DNA from 3 places in the Kribbella sp. NPDC048928 genome. Region 1 is predicted to be linked to each of the others. Evidence: riboswitches for the same ligand, from Rfam matches in the RefSeq annotation. Region 1 holds a riboswitch; each other region holds the start of a gene.

The links. Region 1 has a riboswitch for ZMP and ZTP ahead of ACGFI6_RS24930 (bifunctional 5,10-methylenetetrahydrofolate dehydrogenase/5,10-methenyltetrahydrofolate cyclohydrolase). Riboswitches for the same ligand answer to the same signal wherever they lie in the genome.
Region 2: linked by a shared signal. The riboswitch ahead of ACGFI6_RS17870 (glycine hydroxymethyltransferase) and the one ahead of ACGFI6_RS24930 (bifunctional 5,10-methylenetetrahydrofolate dehydrogenase/5,10-methenyltetrahydrofolate cyclohydrolase) in region 1 are both predicted to bind ZMP and ZTP.
Region 3: linked by a shared signal. The riboswitch ahead of ACGFI6_RS27080 (5-aminoimidazole-4-carboxamide ribonucleotide transformylase) and the one ahead of ACGFI6_RS24930 (bifunctional 5,10-methylenetetrahydrofolate dehydrogenase/5,10-methenyltetrahydrofolate cyclohydrolase) in region 1 are both predicted to bind ZMP and ZTP.

The regions. Positions count from the first base shown of each region.
Region 1 is NZ_JBICUC010000005.1:590,671-593,824, reverse strand. Features, by position in the region: gene prcB (proteasome subunit beta) at 1-57, shown strand, start outside; gene prcA (proteasome subunit alpha) at 103-990, shown strand; gene ACGFI6_RS24940 (NUDIX hydrolase) at 987-1,628, shown strand; gene ACGFI6_RS24935 (hypothetical protein) at 1,628-1,972, shown strand; ZMP/ZTP riboswitch at 1,972-2,057, shown strand; gene ACGFI6_RS24930 (bifunctional 5,10-methylenetetrahydrofolate dehydrogenase/5,10-methenyltetrahydrofolate cyclohydrolase) at 2,076-2,945, shown strand; gene aroH (chorismate mutase) at 2,977-3,154, shown strand, end outside.
Region 2 is NZ_JBICUC010000003.1:929,680-932,833, forward strand. Features, by position in the region: gene ACGFI6_RS17870 (glycine hydroxymethyltransferase) at 1-1,423, opposite strand, end outside; ZMP/ZTP riboswitch at 1,452-1,532, opposite strand; gene ACGFI6_RS17875 (acyl-CoA dehydrogenase family protein) at 1,532-3,154, opposite strand, start outside.
Region 3 is NZ_JBICUC010000006.1:405,235-408,388, reverse strand. Features, by position in the region: gene ACGFI6_RS27090 (acetolactate synthase large subunit) at 1-3, opposite strand, end outside; gene ACGFI6_RS27085 (class I SAM-dependent methyltransferase) at 330-1,049, shown strand; ZMP/ZTP riboswitch at 1,054-1,130, shown strand; gene ACGFI6_RS27080 (5-aminoimidazole-4-carboxamide ribonucleotide transformylase) at 1,149-2,027, shown strand; gene ACGFI6_RS27075 (MMPL family transporter) at 2,024-3,154, opposite strand, start outside.

The DNA.
Region 1 (3,154 bases):
GCCTGGGCCCAGCGGCACCAGCGTCCCGACGGCCCTGCCGCGGCGTCCCTGACCTGACCACCTTGATCTTGCCGATCGACTGATTAGAGGACGACACCTTCGATGAGCGTTCCGTTCTACGTCTCGCCCGAGCAGCTGATGCGGGACCGGGCCGACTTCGCCCGGAAGGGCATCGCCAAGGGCCGCAGCGCGATCGCGCTGCAGTATGCCGACGGCATCCTGTTCGTCGCGGAGAACCGCTCGCCCGCGTTGCACAAGGTGGCCGAGATCTACGACCGGATGGCGTTCGCCGCCGTCGGCCGGTACAACGAGTTCGAGAACCTGCGGATCGCCGGCGTCCGGCTCGCCGACATGCGCGGCTACTCGTACGACCGGCGTGACGTCACCGGCCGGGCGCTGGCCAACGCGTACGCGCAGACCCTCGGCGCGATCTTCTCCTCCGGCGGCGAGAAGCCGCTCGAGGTCGAGATCCTGGTCGCCGAGGTCGGTGCCGCGGCGAGCGACGACCAGATCTACCGGCTCACCTACGACGGCTCGATCGCCGACGTCCAGGGGTTCGCGGTGATGGGCGGCCCGGCCGAGCACGTCGCGGAGTACGTCGGCGAGCACTACACCGACGGCATCTCGCTGGCCGGTGCGCTCCGGCTCGCGGTGGACGCTCTCGCCCACGACGGCACCGAGGTCCGGGAATTGACTCCGGACCAGCTCGAGGTGGCGGTTCTGGACCGGACTCGTTCGCAGGTGCGCAAGTTCAAGCGGATCTCCGAGGAGACGCTGGCGAGCATCCTGTCCGAGTCCCGTCCGGCGGCCGAGACCGAGGCCGCCGGAGAGTCGGGGGACGACGCCGAGGCCACGGACTCCACTACCGACGCCGCGGATACTGCGGAGTCTGCGTCGGACTCGGCCGAGGGAACCCAGGAGGCTTCGCCGGGCGACGACGACGCGCCGGTGGCGCCGCCGGAGGACCCCGACGACACCCGTCCGCTGTGACGGACCCGCTCGACGCCTCAGCCGTCACCGACAAGGTGGCGGCTGAGCCGTCTCCGGAGCCCTCGGTGGGGTTGCCGGGGGAGTCTCGTCCGTCGGATCCGGAGCCGTGGGAGCTGCTGGGGGAGGAGCCGGGCTTCTCGCGCTTCCTCACCGTGCGCCTGCGGCGGTACCGGATGCCCGACGGCCGTGAGGTCGAGTGGGACGTGTTCGGGCCCGAGGCGGGCATCAGTTCCGGCATCACCGTGCTGCCGCTGACGCCGGAGGGGCGGATCGTCACGATCCGGATGTTTCGGGCCGGCCCCGACAGCGTCGTCACGAACCTCCCGGGCGGTCTGGTCGAGCCCGGCGAGGAGGTGGCGGTCGCCGGTGCGCGGGAGCTCGAGGAGGAGACCGGGTACACCTGCGAGACGCTCGACGTGGTCGGCTGGCAGTGGTCCGGCGCCTCGTCGACCTTCCGGAAGTACGTCGCGATCGCGCGCGGCTGCCGGCCCGACGGCAAGCAGCAACTCGACGAGGCCGAGGACTGCGTCCCGGTCGAGCTGACCGTCGACGCCTTCCGCACCGAGCTCCGCACCCCCGGCGCCATGACCGGCATCGACGCCGCCTACCTGGCCCTGGACCACGCCGGCCTGCTCTGATGGTGAAAGCCAGCCAGACGATCAACGTCCGGACGTGGTCGAAGACCGTCCCTGCGTACGGCCTTCGCCTGCACGATCTCGACCTGTACGTCCTGAAGAATCACCACAACCTGCTACGCGTCCTCGGGTACGAGCGCGTCGACGCCACCGCGTCCTGGGGCCGGAACATCCTGGTGTGGGCCCTGCACATGCTGTTCCTGGTCGCGCTCGTCACCGGCGTCACCACGGTCGGTCGCCGGGTGCCTGCCCGGAGAGACTTTCGCCGGATCGAGGCGCTGCCGCTCGGCGCCTCGACGACCATCACCCCTGGCGACTCCGGTGAGTATCCCGGGCCGGTAGGCTGAGGGTGGACCGCGACTGGCGTTGAGGTGGACGAACCACCGGGGAACGGTCTGCCACTCGGCTTCGCCGCGCGCCTGGGCACTCACAGCTTTGGAGGAGTGCGCGATGGCTGCTGAACTGATGGTTGGGACCGACCTGGCTGCTGCGATGGTGGCCAAGGCCGCGGAGCGGGCCGCCGCTCTGCAGGAGCAGCACGGCGTGCAGCCGTGCCTCGCGACAGTACTGGTCGGGGACGACCCGGCGTCGGCGACGTACGTACGGATGAAGCAGAACCGGTCCAAGAAGGCCGGGATCGCCTCCCGCAGCGTCGTACTGCCCGCGGAGACGACCACCGAGGAGCTGGTCGCCGAGATCACGAAGCTGTCCGACGACCCGGCGGTGCACGGGATCCTGCTGCAGCACCCGGTGCCGGCGCAGATCGACGAGCGGGCTGCGTTCGAGGCGATCGATCCGGCCAAGGACGTCGACGGCGTCACGCTGCGTTCGTTCGGGGCGATGGCCCTCAACGACGCGGCGGACCCCGGCTTCAAGTCCGCGACGCCGGGCGGCATCATGCGGCTGCTCGCCGCGTACGAGGTGCCGCTGGAAGGCGCGCACGCGGTGGTGATCGGCCGCAGCCCGATCCTCGGCAAGCCGGCCGGCATGTTGCTGCTGGCATCGAACGCGACCGTCACGTACGCGCACTCCAGGACCCGCGACCTGGCAGACCTGGTCCGCACGGCCGACGTCGTGATCGCCGCCGTCGGCAAGCCGAACTTCGTCCGTGGTGACTGGCTGAAGCCGGGCGCCGTGGTGGTCGACGCCGGGTACAACGAGGGCAACGTCGGCGACGTGCACTTCGAGGAGGCGGCCGAGGTCGCGCGGCTGATCACACCGGTTCCGGGCGGTGTCGGGCCGATGACGATCGCACTGCTGCTGGAGCAGACGGTCGACGCTGCTGAGACGGCTGTCCACTCTTTGACTACTCTGAACTAGGGTTGGAGCAGGCGAACAAGGAGGAGGAGACGTGGCGGTACGGGCGATCCGGGGTGCCACCCAGCTGGACGTGGACGAGCGTGAGCACCTGCTCGAGCGGTCCGCGGAGCTGGTGAAGGCGGTCCTGGAGGCGAACGATCTGGAGAACGAGGATCTGATCAGCATCCTGTTCACCGTCACGTCGGACCTCCGGTCGGAGTTTCCCGCGG
Region 2 (3,154 bases), on a different contig from region 1:
TCTCGGCCGAGGCGGCCTTGGTCTTGTCGGCGACGCCGTCGGCAAGCACGTACTTCGCCTTCGACGGAGCGCCCGCGGCGGTGGTCGTCGGCGTCGTCGCGGACAGTACGTCCACGATCAGCCCGGCGACCCGGTCGAACTCGTCGCCGCCGAAGCCCCGCGTCGTCAGCGCCGGCGTACCGATCCGGACGCCCGAGGTGTACCAGGCGCCGTTCGGGTCGCGCGGAACGGCGTTGCGGTTGGTGACGATGCCCGCGTCGAGCAGCGCGGACTCGGCCTGCCGCCCGGTGATGCCGTACGACGAGACGTCGAGCAGGACGAGGTGGTTCTCGGTACCGTCCGTCACGAGCTTGACGCCGCGCTTCATCAGGCCCTCGGCCAGCGTGACCGCGTTGTCCGCGACGTTCTGGGCGTACACCTGGAACGACGGCTGCCGCGCCTCGGCCAGGGCGACCGCCTTCGCGGCCATGGTCTGGCTCAGTGGACCGCCGAGAACCATCGGGCAGCCGCGGTCGACGGACTCTGCGTACTCCGGCTGGCAGAGCACCATGCCGCCGCGCGGGCCACGCAGCGACTTGTGCGTCGTGGTCGTGGTGACGTGCGCGTGCGGGACCGGGTCGAAGTCGCCGGTGAAGACCTTGCCCGCGACCAGGCCGGCGAAGTGCGCCATGTCGACCATCAGCGTGGCGCCGACCTCGTCGGCGATCTCACGCATCTTCGCGAAGTCGACCTTGCGCGGGTACGCCGAGTAGCCGGCGATCAGGATCAGCGGCTTGAACTCGCGGGCCTTCCGGGCGACCTCGTCGTAGTCGAGCAGCCCGGTCTCCGGGTTCGTGCCGTACGAGTGCTGATTGAACATCTTGCCGGAGATGTTCGGCCGGAAACCGTGCGTCAGGTGGCCGCCGGCGTCCAGCGACATGCCGAGCATCTTCTGGTCGCCGAGCGCCTTCCGGAGCTTGGTCCAGTCGTCCTCGGAGAGGTCGTTGACGTGCTTCGCGCCGGCCTCGGCGAGCGTCGGCGACTCGATCCGCTGCGCGAGGATCGCCCAGAAGGCGACCAGGTTCGCGTCGATGCCCGAGTGCGGCTGGACGTACGCGTGCGGGGCGCCGAACAGCGCGCGGGCGTGGTCGGCGGCGGTCTGCTCGACGATGTCGACGTTCTGGCAGCCGGCGTAGAAGCGGTGCCCGACGGTGCCCTCGGCGTACTTGTCCGACAGCCAGTTGCCCATCGTGAGCAGCGTGGCGGGGGAGGCGTAGTTCTCACTGGCGATCAGCTTCAGCGAGGAGCGCTGGTCGGCCAGCTCGGACTTGATCGCGCCGGCGATGGTGGGCTCCACCGCGGCGATCACCTGCAGCGCGTTGTTGTACGCGGCCGACGCGGCGGCGGCGTCGAAGGATGCGGCGTTGTCGATGGGTTGAGGCATCGTTGTCTCTCCTGCGGTTGCAGTGGGTCGAAGGCACCCAGGCGCACGGTGCCGACGGGTTTCGCTCCCCGGTGGTTCTCCACCTTCAGCGCGCCAGTCGCGACCCGCTCACCCTATCGTGCGCTCGAGGATCTGCTCGAAGGGAGTGGTCCGCGGCAACGTCCCGAAGACGCCACCCCAGTCGCCCGCCAACCGGGACGCGACGAACGCGTCCGCGACCGCGGGGGTCGAGTGCCGGATCAGCAAGGAAGCCTGCAGGCACAGGGCCATCCGCGCGGCCAGCCGGCGGGCGCCGGCCTCGGCGTTCGCAGCGTCAGCAAGCGCTTGCAGTACGTCGTTCACGGCCGCGTCGAGCCGCGCATCGGCGCCCTGGACCGCGGCCAGCTCGGTCAGCCAGGCGTCGAGCGACTCGGGTTTGCGCAGCGCCCGCAGGACGTCGAGCGCGTTGACGTTCCCGGACCCTTCCCAGATCGAGTTCAGCGGCGACTCGCGGTAGAGCAGCGGCAGCCCGGACTCCTCGACGTACCCGTTCCCGCCGAGACACTCCAGCGCCTCCGCGACCATGAACGGCGTCCGCTTGCAGACCCAGAACTTCGCCAGCGGCAGCGCGATCCTGCGGAACGCTGCCTCCCGCGCGTCGCCGGTGAGGGCCGCATCGACCGCCGCCCCCAACCGCATCGCCAGGGCGGTCGCCGCCTCGGATTCGACGGCCAGATCCGCCAGTACGTTCTGCATCGCGGGCTTGTCGGCCAGCAGCCCGCCGAACGCCGACCGATGCCGCGTGTGCCAGACAGCCTCCACGAGCGCTCGGCGCTGAAGTGCGGACGAGCCCAGGACGCAGTCCAGCCGGGTCGCGGCGACCATCTCGATGATCGTCCGGACGCCGGCCCCTTCCTCGCCCAGCCGATACCCGACCGTGCCGTGGAACTCGACCTCGCTGGACGCGTTCGACCGGTTCCCGAGCTTGTCCTTGAGCCGCTGCAGTGCGAACGGATTGCGGTTGCCGTCAGCAAAGACCCGCGGTACGACGAAGCAGCTCAGCCCGTCCGGCGCCTGCGCCAGGACCAGGAACACGTCGACCTGCGGCGCCGAGCAGAACCACTTGTGCCCGTCCAGCAGGTACATGTCGCCCGCGGGGGTCGCCGTGGTGAGGTTCGCCCGTACGTCCGAGCCGCCCTGCTTCTCTGTCATCCCCATCCCGGCCAGTGCGCCGAGCTTCTCCGCGGCCGGCAGCCGGCGTCCGTCGTACTGCGTCGACGCGAGCTGCGGGATCCACTCCTTCGCGAGCCGCTCGTCGGCCTTCAACGCCGGTACGGCGGCGTACGACATGGAGATCGGGCAGCCGTGGCCGGGCTCGACCTGGGACCACACGTAGAAACCCGCCGCGCGCCTCAGATGCGGCGCGGGGCGGTCGCTGGTCCACGGTGCCGCCTGCAGCCCGAAGCCGACGGCCTGCTCCATCAGCCAGTGCCAGGACGGGTGGAAGTCGACCTCGTCGATGCGGTTGCCGTACCGGTCGTGGGTGCGCAGAACCGGCGGGTTCTGGTTCGCCGGGAGCGCGTGCGCGAGGGCCTCCTCCGAGCCCGCCAGCTCCCCGATCCGGCGCAGACCGGGGTCGTCGGTGAGGTCCTCAGCGGCGGCTGCGTACGGACGCAAGGCGTCACCGAGCGCTGTGTCCTGGGTGAAGAAGTTCACGCCCCGCAGTGGGGGAGCCTGGTTCGTTACCGCGAA
Region 3 (3,154 bases), on a different contig from region 1:
CATGAGTGCCTTCCCTATGTCCTGGTTTCGCTGGGGTCGCGACCGATCCATCCTCGCTTGTGGCTGTCGTCTTGGCACTACTGGGTCTCAGATAGTCGCCCTGGCAACAAAAAACCCCTTCCGCCGGGTTGGCTGAAGGGGCGCGCTCGACTCAGTGGTCGCGTCAGTCGGCGCGCCGCACAAGTACGAGGAGAATCGATCGCATGTAGGCATTATTCGCCGACAACCGCCGACCGGGTCAAGTTCACCCCGCCTACATCTCATTTACTGAGACAGTCGTCTTACGGACGTGGCGTGCGGTCCAACGGCAGGGCGCTAGCATCACAGTGGTGACTGAGGACCCGTACGGCGACGAGCAACTGGTAGAGCTCTACGACTTGGACAACCCGGCCGGTGAGGACCACAAGTACTACCTGGGGCTGGCCGAAGGCACCCACAAGGTCGTGGACTTCGGGTGCGGGACAGGCCTGCTCACGCGGTCCCTCGCGGTGCCGGGTCGGGTGGTGATCGGCGTCGATCCGAGTACGACCATGCTCGGGTACGCGCGCCGGCAGCCCGGCGCCGACGCGGTCACCTGGATCGACGGGGACCACCGTGCCGTCGAGCCGACCGGCGATCTGGATCTCGTGGTCAGCAGCGGCAACACGATGATGCATGTCGCGGAGCAGGCGGCTGCCGTCACCGCGTTGGCCGCGGCGCTGCGTCCGGGCGGGATGCTCGCGTTCGAGTCGCGCAACCCGGCGGGGCGGGCCTGGCTGCAATGGACGAGCGAGGCGACGTACGGCGAACGGGACACCGCGGCCGGCCACCTGAAGGAATGGCTCGAGCTGACCGAGGTCGGCGACGGCCGGGTGGTGTTCGACGCGCACAACGTGTTCCCGGACGGCCACGACCGAATCTACCGCAACGTCCTGTACTTCCGCTCCGCCGAGGAGATCACCGCCGATCTCCGGGCGGCGGGGTTCACCGACGTGGTGATCGACGGCGGCTGGCACGGCGAGCCGCTCACCGACAAGGCGCCGCTGCTGGTGGTTCGCGCAACCAAGTAGGCTGACGGCACACCGCGACTGGCGAAGGTGGGTCACCACCAGGGAGCGAACTGCAAGGCGTCGTCCGCCTGGGCGCCTCCGATCGACTCGGAGGTTCCGATGCGTCTGCGGTACGGCATGAATCCTCACCAGACGGCCACTGCCGACGATCCACCGTTCGCGGTTCTCGCGGGCGAACCGTCGTACATCAACCTGCTCGACGCGCTCACCGGCTGGCAGCTGGTGCGGGAGGCGGCGCAGGCGTTCGGCGTGCCGGCTGCGGCGTCGTACAAGCACGTCTCCCCCGCCGGTGCTGCGCTCGGCGCGACGGTCGCGGCGGCGTACACGCGGGCGCGGGACGCGGATCCCAAGTCGTCGTACGGCGACTTCGTGGCGGTCTCGCATCCGGTCGACCTGGAGCTGGCCACGGTGCTGAAGCGGGTGGTCTCGGACGGGATCATCGCGCCCGGGTACGACGACGGCGTGCTCGAGATCCTCGCGGCGAAGAAGCGCGGGACCTATCTGGTGCTCGCGATGGACGCGTCGTACGAGCCGGCGGCGCAGGAGGTCCGAGACGTGTTCGGTGTCCGGCTGACGCAGGACCGGGACGCGCTGCCGGTGCCCCGCGACCTGCCGGACGACGCGGTGCTCGGCATGATCGTTGCCCGGTACACCCAATCCAACACCGTGGTGATGGTGAAGGACGGGATGACGATCGGCGTCGGCGCCGGGCAGCAGTCCCGGGTCGACTGCACGCGGCTGGCCGGCGCGAAGGCCGCGTTGTGGTGGTCACAGCATTCGGACGAGCCGTTGACCGGCGTCACGATGGTCTCCGACGGAGCACTGCCCTTCGCCGACAATGTCGAGGAAGCTGAGCGGTACGGCGTGACGCACATCGTCGAGCCAGGTGGGTCGATCCGGTCGGCCGAGGTCGCGGCGGCGTGCGCCGATCGCGGCATCAAGTGGTCCGCGACCGGCGTACGACTGTTCCGTCATTAGGTGATCGCGGCGGCCTTCTCCCGTTCCGGTGGTGCTGGGGGCGGGCCGCCTTCGAGCTGGATGTCGGGGACGATGCGGTCCAGCCAGCGCGGCAGCCACCAGGCGCGGGCGCCGAGCAGCGTCATCACCGACGGGACCAGGATCATCCGGACGATGCTGGCGTCGATCAGTACGGCCACCGCCATGCCGACCGCCAGCATCTTCACCGTCGGGTCGTCGTCGAGCACGAAGCTGAGGAACACCACGATCATGATCGCGGCCGCGGTCGTGATCACCCGCGCGGTCGCGCCGATCCCGATCGCCACCGCGCGGTGACTGTCCCGGGTCGCGATCCACGCCTCGTGCACCCGGGACAGCAGGAACACCTCGTAGTCCATCGACAGCCCGAACACGATCGCGAACATCAGCATCGGCACGAACGACGGAATCGGCACCAACTCGTCGATCCCGACCAGCGACGATCCCCAGCCCCACTGGAAGACCGCGACGATCACGCCGTACGCGGCGCCGACCGACAACAGGTTGAGGATCGCGGCCTTCACCCCGATCAGCAACGAGCGGAACGCGACCGTCAGCAGCAGGAACGCGAGCAGCACCACTGCCCCGATCAGCCACGGCATCCGGCTGCCCACCTTCTCGGTGAAGTCGACGTACCCGGCCGTGGTGCCGACGAGGTACGTCGGCTCCTTCTGGTTGGGCAGCACGTCGTCACGGATCCGGTTGACCAGGTCCTGGGTCTCCGCCGCGGACGGCGCCGTCGTGGGGATGACGTTGATGATCGCTGTCGTCCCCGCACTGTTGGTGCTCGGCGGCTGAACCGCGGCCACGCCGTCGGTCTTCTGTAGCGTGGACTGCAGGCCGCTGAGCAGCGTCTGCTTGTCGGTCGAGCTCTCCGACGGCAGCTGTACGACGACGGTCAGCGGACCGTTGGCGCCCGGGCCGAATCCTTTCGCGATCAGGTCGTACGCCTTCCGGCTGGAGTCCTGGGCCGGATCGGTGCCGGCGTCGAGCTGGCCGAGGTTCATCGACAGCAGCGGGATCGCGAGCACGAGCAGGACCAGGGTGGCGGCGATGCCGTACGGCCACGGGCGATCGCTCACCTTGCGGCCCCAGCGGGCGAACGCGCT